DNA from 3 places in the Haemophilus sputorum HK 2154 genome. Region 1 is predicted to be linked to each of the others. Evidence: riboswitches for the same ligand, from Rfam matches in the RefSeq annotation. Region 1 holds a riboswitch; each other region holds the start of a gene.

Evidence for each region. A riboswitch is a leader RNA that binds a small molecule or an ion and turns the genes downstream of it on or off. The one in region 1 is predicted to bind thiamine pyrophosphate.
Region 2: it holds a riboswitch for thiamine pyrophosphate, as region 1 does, so the genes downstream of both, HMPREF1128_RS06380 (ABC transporter ATP-binding protein) here and thiM (hydroxyethylthiazole kinase) in region 1, are expected to answer to the same signal.
Region 3: it holds a riboswitch for thiamine pyrophosphate, as region 1 does, so the genes downstream of both, thiB (thiamine ABC transporter substrate binding subunit) here and thiM (hydroxyethylthiazole kinase) in region 1, are expected to answer to the same signal.

The regions. Positions count from the first base shown of each region.
Region 1 is NZ_ALJP01000011.1:62,777-67,001, reverse strand. Features, by position in the region: gene asnA (aspartate--ammonia ligase) at 1-432, opposite strand, end outside; gene asnC (transcriptional regulator AsnC) at 607-1,080, shown strand; gene HMPREF1128_RS06960 (Dps family protein) at 1,273-1,755, shown strand; TPP riboswitch at 1,866-1,954, shown strand; gene thiM (hydroxyethylthiazole kinase) at 2,001-2,804, shown strand; gene thiD (bifunctional hydroxymethylpyrimidine kinase/phosphomethylpyrimidine kinase) at 2,797-3,603, shown strand; gene thiE (thiamine phosphate synthase) at 3,596-4,225, shown strand, end outside.
Region 2 is NZ_ALJP01000009.1:824,547-828,771, reverse strand. Features, by position in the region: gene putP (sodium/proline symporter PutP) at 1-137, shown strand, start outside; gene HMPREF1128_RS06385 (uracil-xanthine permease family protein) at 293-1,516, shown strand; TPP riboswitch at 1,660-1,747, shown strand; gene HMPREF1128_RS06380 (ABC transporter ATP-binding protein) at 1,815-2,537, shown strand; gene HMPREF1128_RS06375 (ABC transporter permease) at 2,534-3,280, shown strand; gene tenA (thiaminase II) at 3,289-3,939, shown strand; gene HMPREF1128_RS06365 (ABC transporter substrate-binding protein) at 3,954-4,225, shown strand, end outside.
Region 3 is NZ_ALJP01000009.1:525,264-529,488, forward strand. Features, by position in the region: gene pcnB (polynucleotide adenylyltransferase PcnB) at 1-217, opposite strand, end outside; gene dksA (RNA polymerase-binding protein DksA) at 287-736, opposite strand; gene thiB (thiamine ABC transporter substrate binding subunit) at 963-1,964, opposite strand; TPP riboswitch at 2,006-2,105, opposite strand; gene HMPREF1128_RS05015 (amidohydrolase family protein) at 2,354-3,337, shown strand; gene HMPREF1128_RS05020 (SemiSWEET family transporter) at 3,532-3,792, shown strand; gene HMPREF1128_RS05025 (extracellular solute-binding protein) at 3,862-4,225, opposite strand, start outside.

The sequences.
Region 1 (4,225 bases):
AATCGCTTTATAGATTTCATTCACGGTTTCTTTTAAATATTCAAAGTTACGACGACCAGTCGGAATCACTTTTTCCCAGTCCCATTGGTCAACATAAACTGAGTGGGTTGCATCAAGAGAATCTTCATCTGGGCGTAATGCTTTCATGTGTACGAATAAACCTTCGCCTTCTTGGAAACCAAAGCGCGCAAGGGTATGGCGTTTCCATTTTGCTAAAGAATGAACCACTTCATAAGTCGCGTCCGGAATACATTTCACGTGGACTTGTACTGCTTTTTCAATTCCTGAAAGGTTATCTTGCATGCCGTTGCCGACTTCGCTCAGAATTGGGCCTTGAACTTCAATAATGCCGAGTTTATCAATTAAATATTGGGTAAAAGTGTTTTTAACAAAGCTAATTTCGTTTTGTTGTAAGATAAATGATTTTTTCATTGTTGCTTTCCTTTTGATAATTCATTGTCCATTAAAATGGTATGCACGTAATTTAACGGATTTCTTAAAAAACTCAATAGAAATTCAATAAAACTCTTTTTGTGTTATATAATATCTAAAAATAATTTATATTTTTTATATTTTATTTAAGTTTTTACAAAAGTGGAGGAAAATTTGACCGCTTCTCAACTTAATAAGCCTGTGCTCGATGCGTTAGATCAGCATATTTTACGTTCGCTAATTCAAGATGCTAAAACACCATATGCAGAAATCGCACGACATTATGGGGTGAGTGCTGGGACTATTCATGTGCGTGTGGAGAAAATGCGCCAATCTGGCGTCATTGAAGGAACAAAAATTAAGATTAACGAGCGCAAGCTAGGTTATGACGTTTGCTGTTTTATTGGCATTATTTTGAAATCAGCCAAAGATTATGAACAAGTTATTGCTAAACTGAATGCATTTCCTGAGGTGGTTGAGGCATATTACACCACGGGTAATTATTCGATTTTTATCAAAGTCATGACGCATACCATTGAAGAGCTGCATCAAGTATTAGCGGGTAAGATTCAAAGCATTGATGAAATTCAATCGACTGAAACCTTGATTTCTATGCAGAATCCGATTTTGCGTGATATTCAGCCTTAACAAGCGGTTTATTTTGATGAAAGATTTGCAAATGTTAACTTTTTGTTATTGATAATTGTATTTTAATTTGTATTTGCTATTGATTCTATCGAATCTATCGGCTTTTCAATAAAAAGTGAGGGCGTATAATGATGCCATCAGAAGATGAGAGACTGATAAAACATCAATTCATAACAATAGAGGAAACAAAATATGTCAAAAACAATTATCGGCTTAGATAAAGCACAATCATCAGAATTAGCAGCAAAATTAAATGAGTTATTAGCTACTTACCAAGTTTTTTATACCAATGTACGTGGTTATCACTGGAATATTAAAGGCGTGAATTTCTTTGAATTACATGCAAAATTTGAAGAAATTTATACGGATTTGGTTGAGAAAGTGGATGAAATTGCAGAGCGTATTTTAACTTTAGGCTATACACCGAATAATGCTTATAGCCAATACTTGAAAGTTTCACGTATTCAAGAAGATATCGCTATCAGCACTGCGCAAGATTGCTTAACTGGCACCTTAAAAGGTTTAACTGTGTTACTTGAGCAACAACGTGAAATTTTAAATTTTGCTGGTGAGGCAGAAGATGAAGGTACTGCATCTCAAATGAGCGATTATATTAAAGAGCAAGAAAAATTAGTTTGGATGTTCCAAGCTGCTTGCCAAACTTGCCACGCTTAATCGAAATCAATCCCGCCCCGTGCGGGATTTTTGTTAGATAAAAATATGATCTTCATCACACTTTACAGTTTCGTAGCTTGCGAAGTGTGATGTAACCTTTTATAGTTCCATGCCATAAGTCGGGGTGCCGAAAGGCTGAGATAATACCCGTGAACCTGATTCAGTTAGTACTGACGTAGGAAACTTACACCTTATTTTCAACCGTGCCTGCTTTCCTTTCAGTATGATTTCTTTGGAGGAAAAGCATGTCATTTCATTATTTAGAACAAATCCGTCAAACCAATCCACTCATTCATTGTATTACCAATTATGTTGCTGCAAATTTTACGGCTAATGGATTATTAGCGATCGGCGCATCTCCGTTGATGTCAGCCAATGTGGCTGAAGTTGCAGAGATTCAGCAATTTGCAAAAGGGTTATTGCTTAACATCGGCACACCAAATGGGCCAGAAAACATTGAAGCGATGATTCTTGCAGGCAAAGCGGCAAACAAAGCAGGGATTCCTGTTGTGTTAGACCCCGTGGGAAGTGGCGCAACAAGCTATCGCCGTCAAGTGGTAGAAAAATTGCTATCAGAAGTTAAGTTTGCGTTGATACGTGGAAATGCTGGCGAAATTGCGCCTTTAGCGCAAATTCAGTGGAGATCAAAAGGCGTTGATGCAGGTGCTGGCGAGGCTGACTTAGCTGAAGTAGCGAAACAAGTAGCACAACAATATCACTGTATTGTGGCTATTAGTGGTGAAACTGATTTTGTCAGCGATGGTCAACGGGTTGCGAAAGTCCAAAATGGGACACCGCTATTTCCTAAAATTACTGGTTCTGGCTGTTTGCTCGGTGCAGTCTGTGCTGCCTTTTTAAGTGTTGCACCAGCATCTGCTTATTTTGATGCCGTGGTGGAAGCAACAACGGTATATGCTGTTGCGGGAGAATTCGCTGCCCGTACTTTAAATCGCACACAAACAGGGGCTTTTGCGGTGAAATTTTTAGATCAGTTAGCTGAAATCAACATGACTTTGGCTGAGCAACAAGGGAGAGTCATTTATGCGTAATTATCCTCAAGCTTTAACTATTGCAGGTTCAGATAGTGGTGGCGGTGCTGGGATTCAGGCGGATTTAAAAACCTTCCAAATGCGAAAAGTGTTTGGCACTAGCGTCATTACTGCTGTGACGGCACAAAACAGTACTGGTGTGTTTGATATTCATGCAATTCCGCTTTCAACGATTGAAAGTCAGCTTAAGGGAGTCGCAAGCGATTTTGATATTCGCGCCTTTAAAATTGGCATGTTAGGCACCGCTGAAACAATAGAATGTGTAGCCGCATTCTTGCAAGCTCGTCCATTTGGGCAGTTAGTGCTAGATCCTGTGATGATTGCCAAAGGTGGGCAACCTTTGTTACCCAATAGCGCAGTAGCTGCACTTAAGCAGCATTTGTTGCCATTAGCTGATGTAATTACTCCAAACCTGCCAGAAGCTTATGCGCTCACAGGCGTGGAGATCGTCGATTGCAAAAGTGCGGAAAAATCTGCCCGCTTGTTACAAGCACAAGGGGTGAAAAATGTGGTAATTAAAGGAGGGCATCTACAAGATTCGCATAGTGAGATTTGTTTTGATTATGTATTTAGCGAGTCTGGCGATTTCACTTTACAAAGCCCGCGTTTTGATACTCCGCATACTCATGGCACAGGCTGTACTTTTTCTGCTTGTATCACGGCAGAATTGGCGAAAGGCTACTCATTAGATACCGCAATTCGCACGGCGAAAGCTTATATTACGGCAGCCATTAGCCATCCGTTAAATATTGGACACGGCCATGGGCCGACTAACCATTGGGCATATCAAGATGAATAAAATGAAAACTATTTTGCCAGTCTATTTTATCGCTGGCACGCAAGATGTACGTCATTTAAGTGGCGACCCTGCACAGAATTTATTGTCTGTGCTGAAGCAGGCTTTGGAAGCAGGAATTACTTGTTTTCAATTTCGCGATAAAGGCGAACATTCGTTGGCTAATCAACCTATTGCGCAAAAAGCGCTCGCGCAGCAATGTCAGGCATTATGCCGTACTTTTAATGTACCGTTTGTGATAAACGACGATGTAGCATTAGCACTTGAGTTAGCCGCAGATGGTGTTCATGTGGGGCAAGGTGATATGCCGATAGAAACAGTGCTTGCTCGCACGCAAGGAAAAATGTTCGTAGGGCTTTCAACGCATTCATTAGAACAAGCGCAACTGGCGCAAGCCAATCCTCACATTGACTATATCGGGGTGGGTCCAATTTTTCCAACGCAATCGAAGAAAGACCAAGATCCCGATGTTGGGCTTGATTTTGTCGCCTATTTACGCCAAGCGGGGATAACGAAACCGATTGTCGCAATTGGGGGAGTGAATGCAGAGTCTGCTCCGTGTTTATTAGGCGATGGCGCAGATGGTGTTGCTGTCATTTCAGCTATTGCGCAAGCAAGCGATATT
Region 2 (4,225 bases), on a different contig from region 1:
ATTCAATGATTCCTGGATTCTTCCTTGCTATTTTGGCAATTATTATTGTTTCTCTGATAACACCAATGCCGAATCAGCAAGTGTTAGAAACTTTTGATAAAGCCAACAAAGCCTTTTTAGCTGAAGAGAAAGCATAATTTCCAATCCCGTTAATAAATTATCAGCAGTTAACGGGATTTTTCTTTTATATTGTTAAAGAGGCATCGTCAGCAATTAGGTTTTGATCTATAATTAATTTCCAGTTGTCGAAAGATAACGTTTTCGTTTTTTCACTTAACTGGACTTACCTAACATGACTCAACAAACTATTAGCACGCCAAAACAAGCGTTTGTCGGTTTACAAATGTTATTTGTTGCCTTCGGCGCCCTAGTTTTAGTGCCACTTATTACGGGCTTAGACCCAAACACTGCCTTGCTCACTGCAGGTATTGGTACCCTTCTTTTTCAACTCTGCACCGGTCGTCAAGTACCGATTTTCTTAGCTTCTTCTTTTGCTTTTATCGCGCCTATCCAATACGGTGTACAACATTGGGGAATTCCTTCAACAATGGGCGGTTTAGCCTGTGCTGGTTTAGTCTATGTCGTGCTTAGCGCTTTAGTAAAATGGCGTGGCGCACAAATCATGGACAGAATTTTCCCACCTGTAGTGGTAGGTCCGGTTATTATCATCATCGGTTTAGGGCTTGCGCCTGTTGCGGTGGATATGGCGGTTGGCAAAAATATGCAGATTGAGCAAAATCTTGCGATTTTAGTTTCTATGGTAACCTTAGTTACCACTGTTATCGTTGCTGTATTCGCTAAAGGGTTAATGAAGCTTATTCCGATTATGTTCGGTATTTTAGTTGGTTACTTGCTTTCACTTTATCTTGGTTTAGTTGATTTTACTAAAGTTTCCGAGGCTAGCTGGTTCTCTATCCCAACTTTAACCACACCACAATTTAATTTAGAAGCCATTCTTTACTTACTCCCAATTGCGATTGCACCAGCAGTAGAGCACGTTGGCGGTATTATGGCGATTAGCTCGGTAACGGGTAAAAACTTCTTACAAAAACCGGGGCTTCACCGAACCTTATTAGGCGATGGTATTGCAACCTCGGCGGCATCTTTACTTGGTGGTCCACCAAATACGACTTATGCAGAAGTGACGGGTGCTGTAATGCTCACTAAAAACTTTAACCCGAAAATCATGACTTGGGCAGCTTGTTGGGCGATTGCGATCTCATTTTGTGGAAAAGTTGGCGCTTTCTTACAGACGATTCCAAGTGTTGTGATGGGTGGCATCATGATGCTCGTATTCGGTTCTATTGCGGCTGTGGGCATGAGTACACTGATTAAAGCCAAAGTGGATATGGGTGAGGCACGTAATCTTGTGATCGTTTCTGTGGTCATGACCTTCGGTATTGGTGGTATGTTCATCAATCTAGGTGAATTCTCGCTTAAAGGTATTAGCCTTTGTGCCATCGCAGCGATTATCATGAACTTAATCTTACCAAAAGAAAAAGGGCAGAATGCCTAACAATAATAAGTGATGAAGCGCATCTTGTAGATGCGCTTTTTTTGCAAAAAATTTTTAAAATCAGACCGCTTGTAATGTGAGGTAGATCACAAAATTTAAATGAAAAGTTTGTTTTTGTTCTCGGTTTTTACTAGAATTTTGCAACATATTAGTCGGGGTGCCATAGGCTGAGATAATACCCGTGAACCTGAAACAGTTAACACTGACGTAGGAAACTAAATGATGAAACCATTTCTTTTATTTTCTCCCCTTTTTGCTTTTCTTGCTATTTTCCCTTTGAACGCTTGATGAGGTTGCTATGTTTTGCCTCCAAGTCCAAGGTTTATCTTTGCAATTTGCCGGACAATCGCTGTTTGATAATTTGAACTTTAATGTGAAGCAAGGCGAATGGGTTGCACTTTTAGGCAGCTCAGGCGTTGGAAAATCAACGCTTTTACGCGCAATTGCGGGGCTTGAGCAATCCGCCGTAAGTGCAGGAAAGATTCATTTTGCCCCTCATCTCAAATTAGCTTGGTTGGCGCAACAGGATTGCCTTTTTCCTTGGCTTTCAGTATTAGATAACGTTCAGCTTGCACAACATTTAAAAGGCACAAAAAATGCTGAAAGTTTAGCAAAAGCTGAAGCATTATTAGCTGCAGTCAATATGCAAGCACATATCCACAAGGCTTGTTATCAACTGTCAGGCGGGCAACGCCAACGTGTCGCATTAGCTAGAACCTTGATGCAAGAGGCGGATTTAATTTTAATGGATGAGCCTTTCTCTGCATTAGATGCGGTAACGCGTATGCAGCTACAAGATCTCGCATGTGAGTTGTTGCATGAGAAAACCGTCATTTTAGTGACGCATGATCCACAAGAAGCCATTCGGTTAGCCGATAGCCTCTATATTTTGCAAGGTCACCCTGCGCAAATGCATTTAGTGAGTCAATTAAGTGGCGCGAAACCACATAACATGGCTCAAGCAACCGCTTGGCAATTACAAGAAGAACTGATTGCTAAGTTAATGCAGGAGGCATCATGAAAAAATTAGCTAATTGGCTTGGCTTGTTTCTTTTATTGATTGGCTTATGGCAAGCGGTAGTTTCAATATTTATCTTACCAACCTATCTTTTCCCTTCACCGATAGCGGTTTTTGAGCGTTTATTACAGCACACTGATTTATTGCTCAGCCATGCTAAGGTTACTCTAATTGAAATCGCATTGGGCTTAATTTGTGGGTTTATATTGGGGTTAATTTCTGCTTTATTGCTCACACTTTCACGCCGCGTTTCTGCCTTTTTAATGCCGTTGCTGGTTATCTCCCAAGCAGTGCCTGTTTTCGCGATTGCCCCACTTTTAGTGTTGTGGTTGGGATATGGCATGGCTTCTAAAATCGCTATGGCAGTATTGATTATCTATTTCCCCGTTACGGCTGCTTGTTATGACGGTTTACGTAATACGCCTCAATCTTGGGTACAACTGGCGCAAACTTTACAAATTTCTCCACAGGCAATGTTGTTTAAGGTGCGTTTGCCTGCTGCATTGCCCGCATTAGCTTCAGGCCTACGAATTGCAGTTTCTATTGCACCCATTGGGGCAGTGGTTGGCGAATGGGTGGGGTCTTCAGAAGGGTTAGGCTATTTAATGTTGCAAGCCAATGCCAGAATGCAAATTGATCTAATGTTTGCTGCACTATTTTTATTGTTACTAATTGCGCTTTGCTTATATTTTTTCACTGATTACTGGCTACGCCGATCACTACCTTGGGTTCGTTATATTCATTAAGAGGTTTTATGCTAAAACAACTTATTCAGCAATCGCAGCCTGACTGGCAGCATTATATTGAGCACGATTTTGTCAAACAGTTAGCTACAGGTTCATTACCTGCCGATTGTTTTCGCCATTATCTAAAACAAGATTATATCTATCTTTTTCATTACAGCAGAGCTTTCGCTTTAGCGATTTTTAAAGCAAAAGATTTTGCGCAAATGGAAACACCTCGTAAAGCATTAGACGCTATTTGCCAAGAGATCCAGCTGCATCTTAATTATTGCCAAGAATGGGGAATTAGCGAAGAAGAAATCTTTAATACACAAGAAAGTGCAGCCTGTATTGCTTATACACGTTATCTACTTGATTGTGGTGCAAATGGCGGTTTAGCAGAAATTTACGCTGCAATTACCCCTTGTGCGGTCGGTTATGCTGAAGTTGGCCGTTATATTTGTGATAACTATCCTAGACTGCCGAATAATCCCTATCAAACGTGGATTGATACTTATGCCAGCGAGGATTTCCAACAAGTAGCAAAAGAAACCGCTGATTTTCTTAATCAATGCTGTGCTCATCTTAATGCCGAACAATTACAGAATATCCAAAAAATTTTTACCACAGCCACTCGCCTAGAAATTGGGTTTTGGCAAATGGGGCTAGATTTATCTGAATAATAAAAGGAGACAAAATGAAAAAACGTTACTTACTCACATTGCTTGCGAGCGCCTTAGCGCTAAATAGCCAAGCGGCAGAAAAGCAAAAAATCTCGTTAATGCTTGACTGGTTCGTCAACCCAGATCATGCTGCATTGATTGTGGCACAACAAAAAGGCTTTTTTGCAGAGCAGAATTTGGAAGTGGAAATTATTGAGCCGGCTGACCCTTCATTACCCCCTAAATTAGTGGCGGCAGGTAAAGCAGATTTAGCGGTAGATTACCAACCTCAATTACAAATGCAGTT
Region 3 (4,225 bases), on a different contig from region 1:
ATTTTTTGTGTAACATATGAGACGGGACACGATCTTGCGTTTTTCGACCTTTTCGTGCTCGTTCAGAAGAGGGGGAGGATTTAGATTTAGATTCAGTGCGATGAGATAGCGGTTTATTATCTGCTTTTCGTTCCTGACGCTCCGTTATTTCATCTGCAAATTGTTGTTTTTTCGCTTTTTTAGGGCGAGAAAAAAACGATTTAATGTAATTAAAAATAGCTCACCTCAATAAACTTCATATAAAAATAGGATAACGGAGAGCTTATACCACTCTCCGTTATAATCATTATAACCCTAATTGTTTTTCTCTAATTTCTGCTAGGGTTTTGCAGTCGATACACATATCTGCTGTTGGGCGTGCTTCTAAGCGTTTTAAGCCGATTTCTACGCCACAAGTTTCGCAGTAACCATATTCATCTTCTGAAATACTGTGTAAAGTCTGTTCGATTTTCTTTAACAGTTTGCGCTCACGATCACGATTACGCAACTCTAAACTAAACTCTTCTTCTTGGGTTGCACGGTCTGCAGGATCTGCAAAGTTTGCAACTTCTTCTTGCATTTGGCTTTTTGTTCTTTCAGCCTCTTCCATGATTTGCGCATGCCACGCTTTTAGAATTTTGGTGAAGTGTGCTTTTTGAGCATCATTCATATACTCTTCACCCTTCTTTAATTCGTAAGGTTTAACACCCGCAATGGCTAATAATCCTAATGAGGCGCTGTTACTTACTTGTGTCATGATTCACTCCTGTTTTTGATTTTACCCAATTCTTTACCCAAAATTGCTTTAAAAAGTGGCTTTATTTTTCAGTCATAAACAAAGCTGAATGATAAATAAAATTTGGGGTCTTCTAAAAGGCGGTATAAATAACAGAAGTTAATCAATTTGGCAACCTATTTTGCAAAATTTTCATAAAATCCGACCGCTTACCGCCTTACAGACAAATAAAATCAAAAAAAATTCATTATTGAGTGATAGCTTTTTGCCAAATATTCAACCATTGACGCACTTGTTCACTACTTGGCATAGCAAAATTCGTTAACGTTTTTGTTTTTGGTTGTGCACTCAATAATGGATCCACTTCTTCAGTAATGACTGGGTGCATAATATTTGCTTTAGCAATAATTTTTTGTGATTCTGGCGTGGTTAAAAATTGTAAGAATTTTTGTGCCAATGCTTTTTGTTTGGAAGATTGCATAATCGCGCCATATTCCACTTGCACTAAATGCCCTTCATCAAAAATGGCTGCAACATTCTTATCATCATTTTCATACCATTGATGGTATAACGGTGAAGTTGTGTAACTTAGCGCTAAATCAGCCTCACCTTTTAAATAAGCTCCATAGGTTTCTGACCAACCTTTACCCACCGTAACGGTATGTTTGCTTAAGGCTGTCCAACGCTCTGCAACCGCTTGTTCGCCTTGCTCTCCGTAAAGCGCATTTACCCACATTAACAAGCCTCGCCCCACAGTGCTTGTTCTAGGATCTTGATAAATAACACGTAAATCAGTTCGCTCAATTAACGCTTTCATGGAAGTTGGGGGATTTTTTAATTTATCTTTATTATAAATAAAGGCATATTCGCCGTAGTCAAAAGGATAGAAAACTTCACTTTTCCAATTATTAGTCGGAATGGCAATTGAATCTAAAGATAATTCATGCGCAGTAAATAAGCCTGCTTTTTCGGCTTCATCTTTAAGAAAGGAATCTATGCCTAACACTACATCAGCTTTAGTTTTTTTTCCTTCTAAACGCACACGGTTAAACATCGTGATGCCATCATCAAATGGCAGAAAACGTAAATCACATTGGCAAGTTTTTTCAAAGTTTGCTTCTAGCTGTTTAGCCGGTCCATATTCTGAAGCAAATGAGCTGTAAGTATAAACATTTAACATTGGCTGTTGTGCCAAAGCGCTTGTGCTAAGAAAAACGGCAGAAAGGGAAAGTTTGGTTAGTTGGTTCATATAAGTTCCTTCTAAAAGAATATAGAAGGATTTAAGAAAGGCAGGCACGCCATCTCAAATCCCTACGCTGATATTAGTCAGTTCAGGTTCTACGGGTTTATGATCACATATCTCAGCCTATAAGCACCCCGATGAGAACGGAGCAAATTTTAGAAGACTATGCCACCAAATGCAACCGTTTGCATTTTCTAAAAAAGTCATTATACTATCGCTCTAGTCCAAACATAGGAACTAGAAATGAATTCTTCTCGATCAATGTTACCATTTTTTTCGCTACGCATCGTATTACGAGGCGTAGCTATTTTTTTATTCATTTCTCTCTTTTCTTCAAATCGCTTTTTACAAGCGATTTTTTTTCGTCTAAATTTTGCAAAATAGGATAAATAACCATGGGTCAACTTATTCGCACTTTAAAAGGTCATATTCGTGATGAAATTATCAAAAAAGGAGGTTGGGTTAATTCCCACGCTCATGCCGACCGCGCCTTTACCATGACTCCAGAGAAAATTACCATTTATCAAAATGCAAACCTCCAACAAAAATGGGATTTAGTCGATGAAATTAAACGCAATTCAACTGTCGATGATTACTATCGCCGCTTTAGCCAAGCTATTGAGCTAATGATTTCACAAGGGGTAACCGCATTCGGTACTTTCGTAGATATTGATGCAGTCTGCGAAGATCGTGCAATTATTGCCGCTCATAAAGCTCGTGAAGTTTATAAAAGTGACATTATTTTGAAATTCGCCAACCAAACCTTAAAAGGCGTGATTGAACCTAGCGCTAAAAAATGGTTTGATATCGGCTCTGAAATGGTAGATATGATTGGTGGTTTGCCTTATCGAGATGAATTAGATTTTGGTAAAGGCTTAGAGGCCATGGATATTTTAATGGATAAAGCGAAATCGCTTGGCAAAATGTTGCACGTTCACGTTGACCAATTTAATACCCCAAAAGAAAAAGAAACCGAACAACTATGCGATAAAGCCATTGAACACGGTATGCAAGGGCGGGTAGTTGCAATTCATGGTATTTCAATTGGTGCACATCCTAAAGAATATCGAAAAATGCTCTATCAAAAAATGCGTGATGCACAAATGATGGTTATTGCCTGCCCAATGGCATGGATTGATAGTGGACGTAAAGAAGATCTTCAACCCTTCCATAATGCATTAACCCCTGCCGATGAACTCATTCCAGAAGGTATTACTGTGGCTATTGGTACAGATAATATCTGTGATTACATGGTACCACTTTGTGAGGGTGATATGTGGCAAGAATTAAGCTTGCTTTCTGCCGGATGTCGCTTTACCAACCTTGAAGAAATGGCAAATATTGCCTCCATTAACGGACGTAAAGTATTAGGTTTATAGTCTTGTTTATCTCAAATCCCCATAACTGAAATACGGTGTGGGGATTTTTTTCTCCCTAACAAAATTATTGTCAATAAAAAGCATAGAATACACACAACATCAAATATTATTGACTTTAAAGAAATAATTTAATATAATTAAAGAGAATTAAGAAATCATTAAATATATACTTTAGTTATTAAATTGGGGGAAGAATGACAAACGAACGTTTCATTAACATTTTAGGTTGGGTTGCCACTTTCACTGCGGTATGCATGTATGTCTCTTATTTAGAACAAATTAATTTAAACCTAGCGGGGCAAAAAGGTGGTGTTTTGCAACCACTTGCCACAGCAGTTAACTGCTCATTATGGGTTGCTTATGGATTATTAAAAGAAAAACGCGATTATCCAGTAGCACTAGCCAATTCACCAGGTGTAGTATTAGGCTTAATTAGCTTCTTTACTGCACTATAGTCAACAGATAAGAACAAAAAAGGCAGAATTTGATTTCTCAAATTCTGCCTTTTACTTATCTATCTAAGATTATTTAGAAGCTTTTAACTCTTGATAGTATTTTTCATAAAGCTCAATTGCATCGCCCACATCATCTTGCCAGTGAGATTTTTGTAGAATCTCTGCTGTTGGATAAATTGCTGGATCTTGAGTGATTTCTTTTGGTAATTCTTCTAATGCTTTCACGTTTGAAGTTGGATAACCAATTTCAAGTGTGAGTTGTTTAGAAACACTCGCACTCAATAAATAGTTAATTAGCTTATGCGCATTTTCTTTGTTTTTCGAATTGGCTGGAATCGCTAAAGTATCCACCCATAAAACAGGGCCTTCTTTCGGGAAAACCATATCAATTGGTGCTTTTTCTTTTTTCGCAATGCGAACAGAACCATTCCAT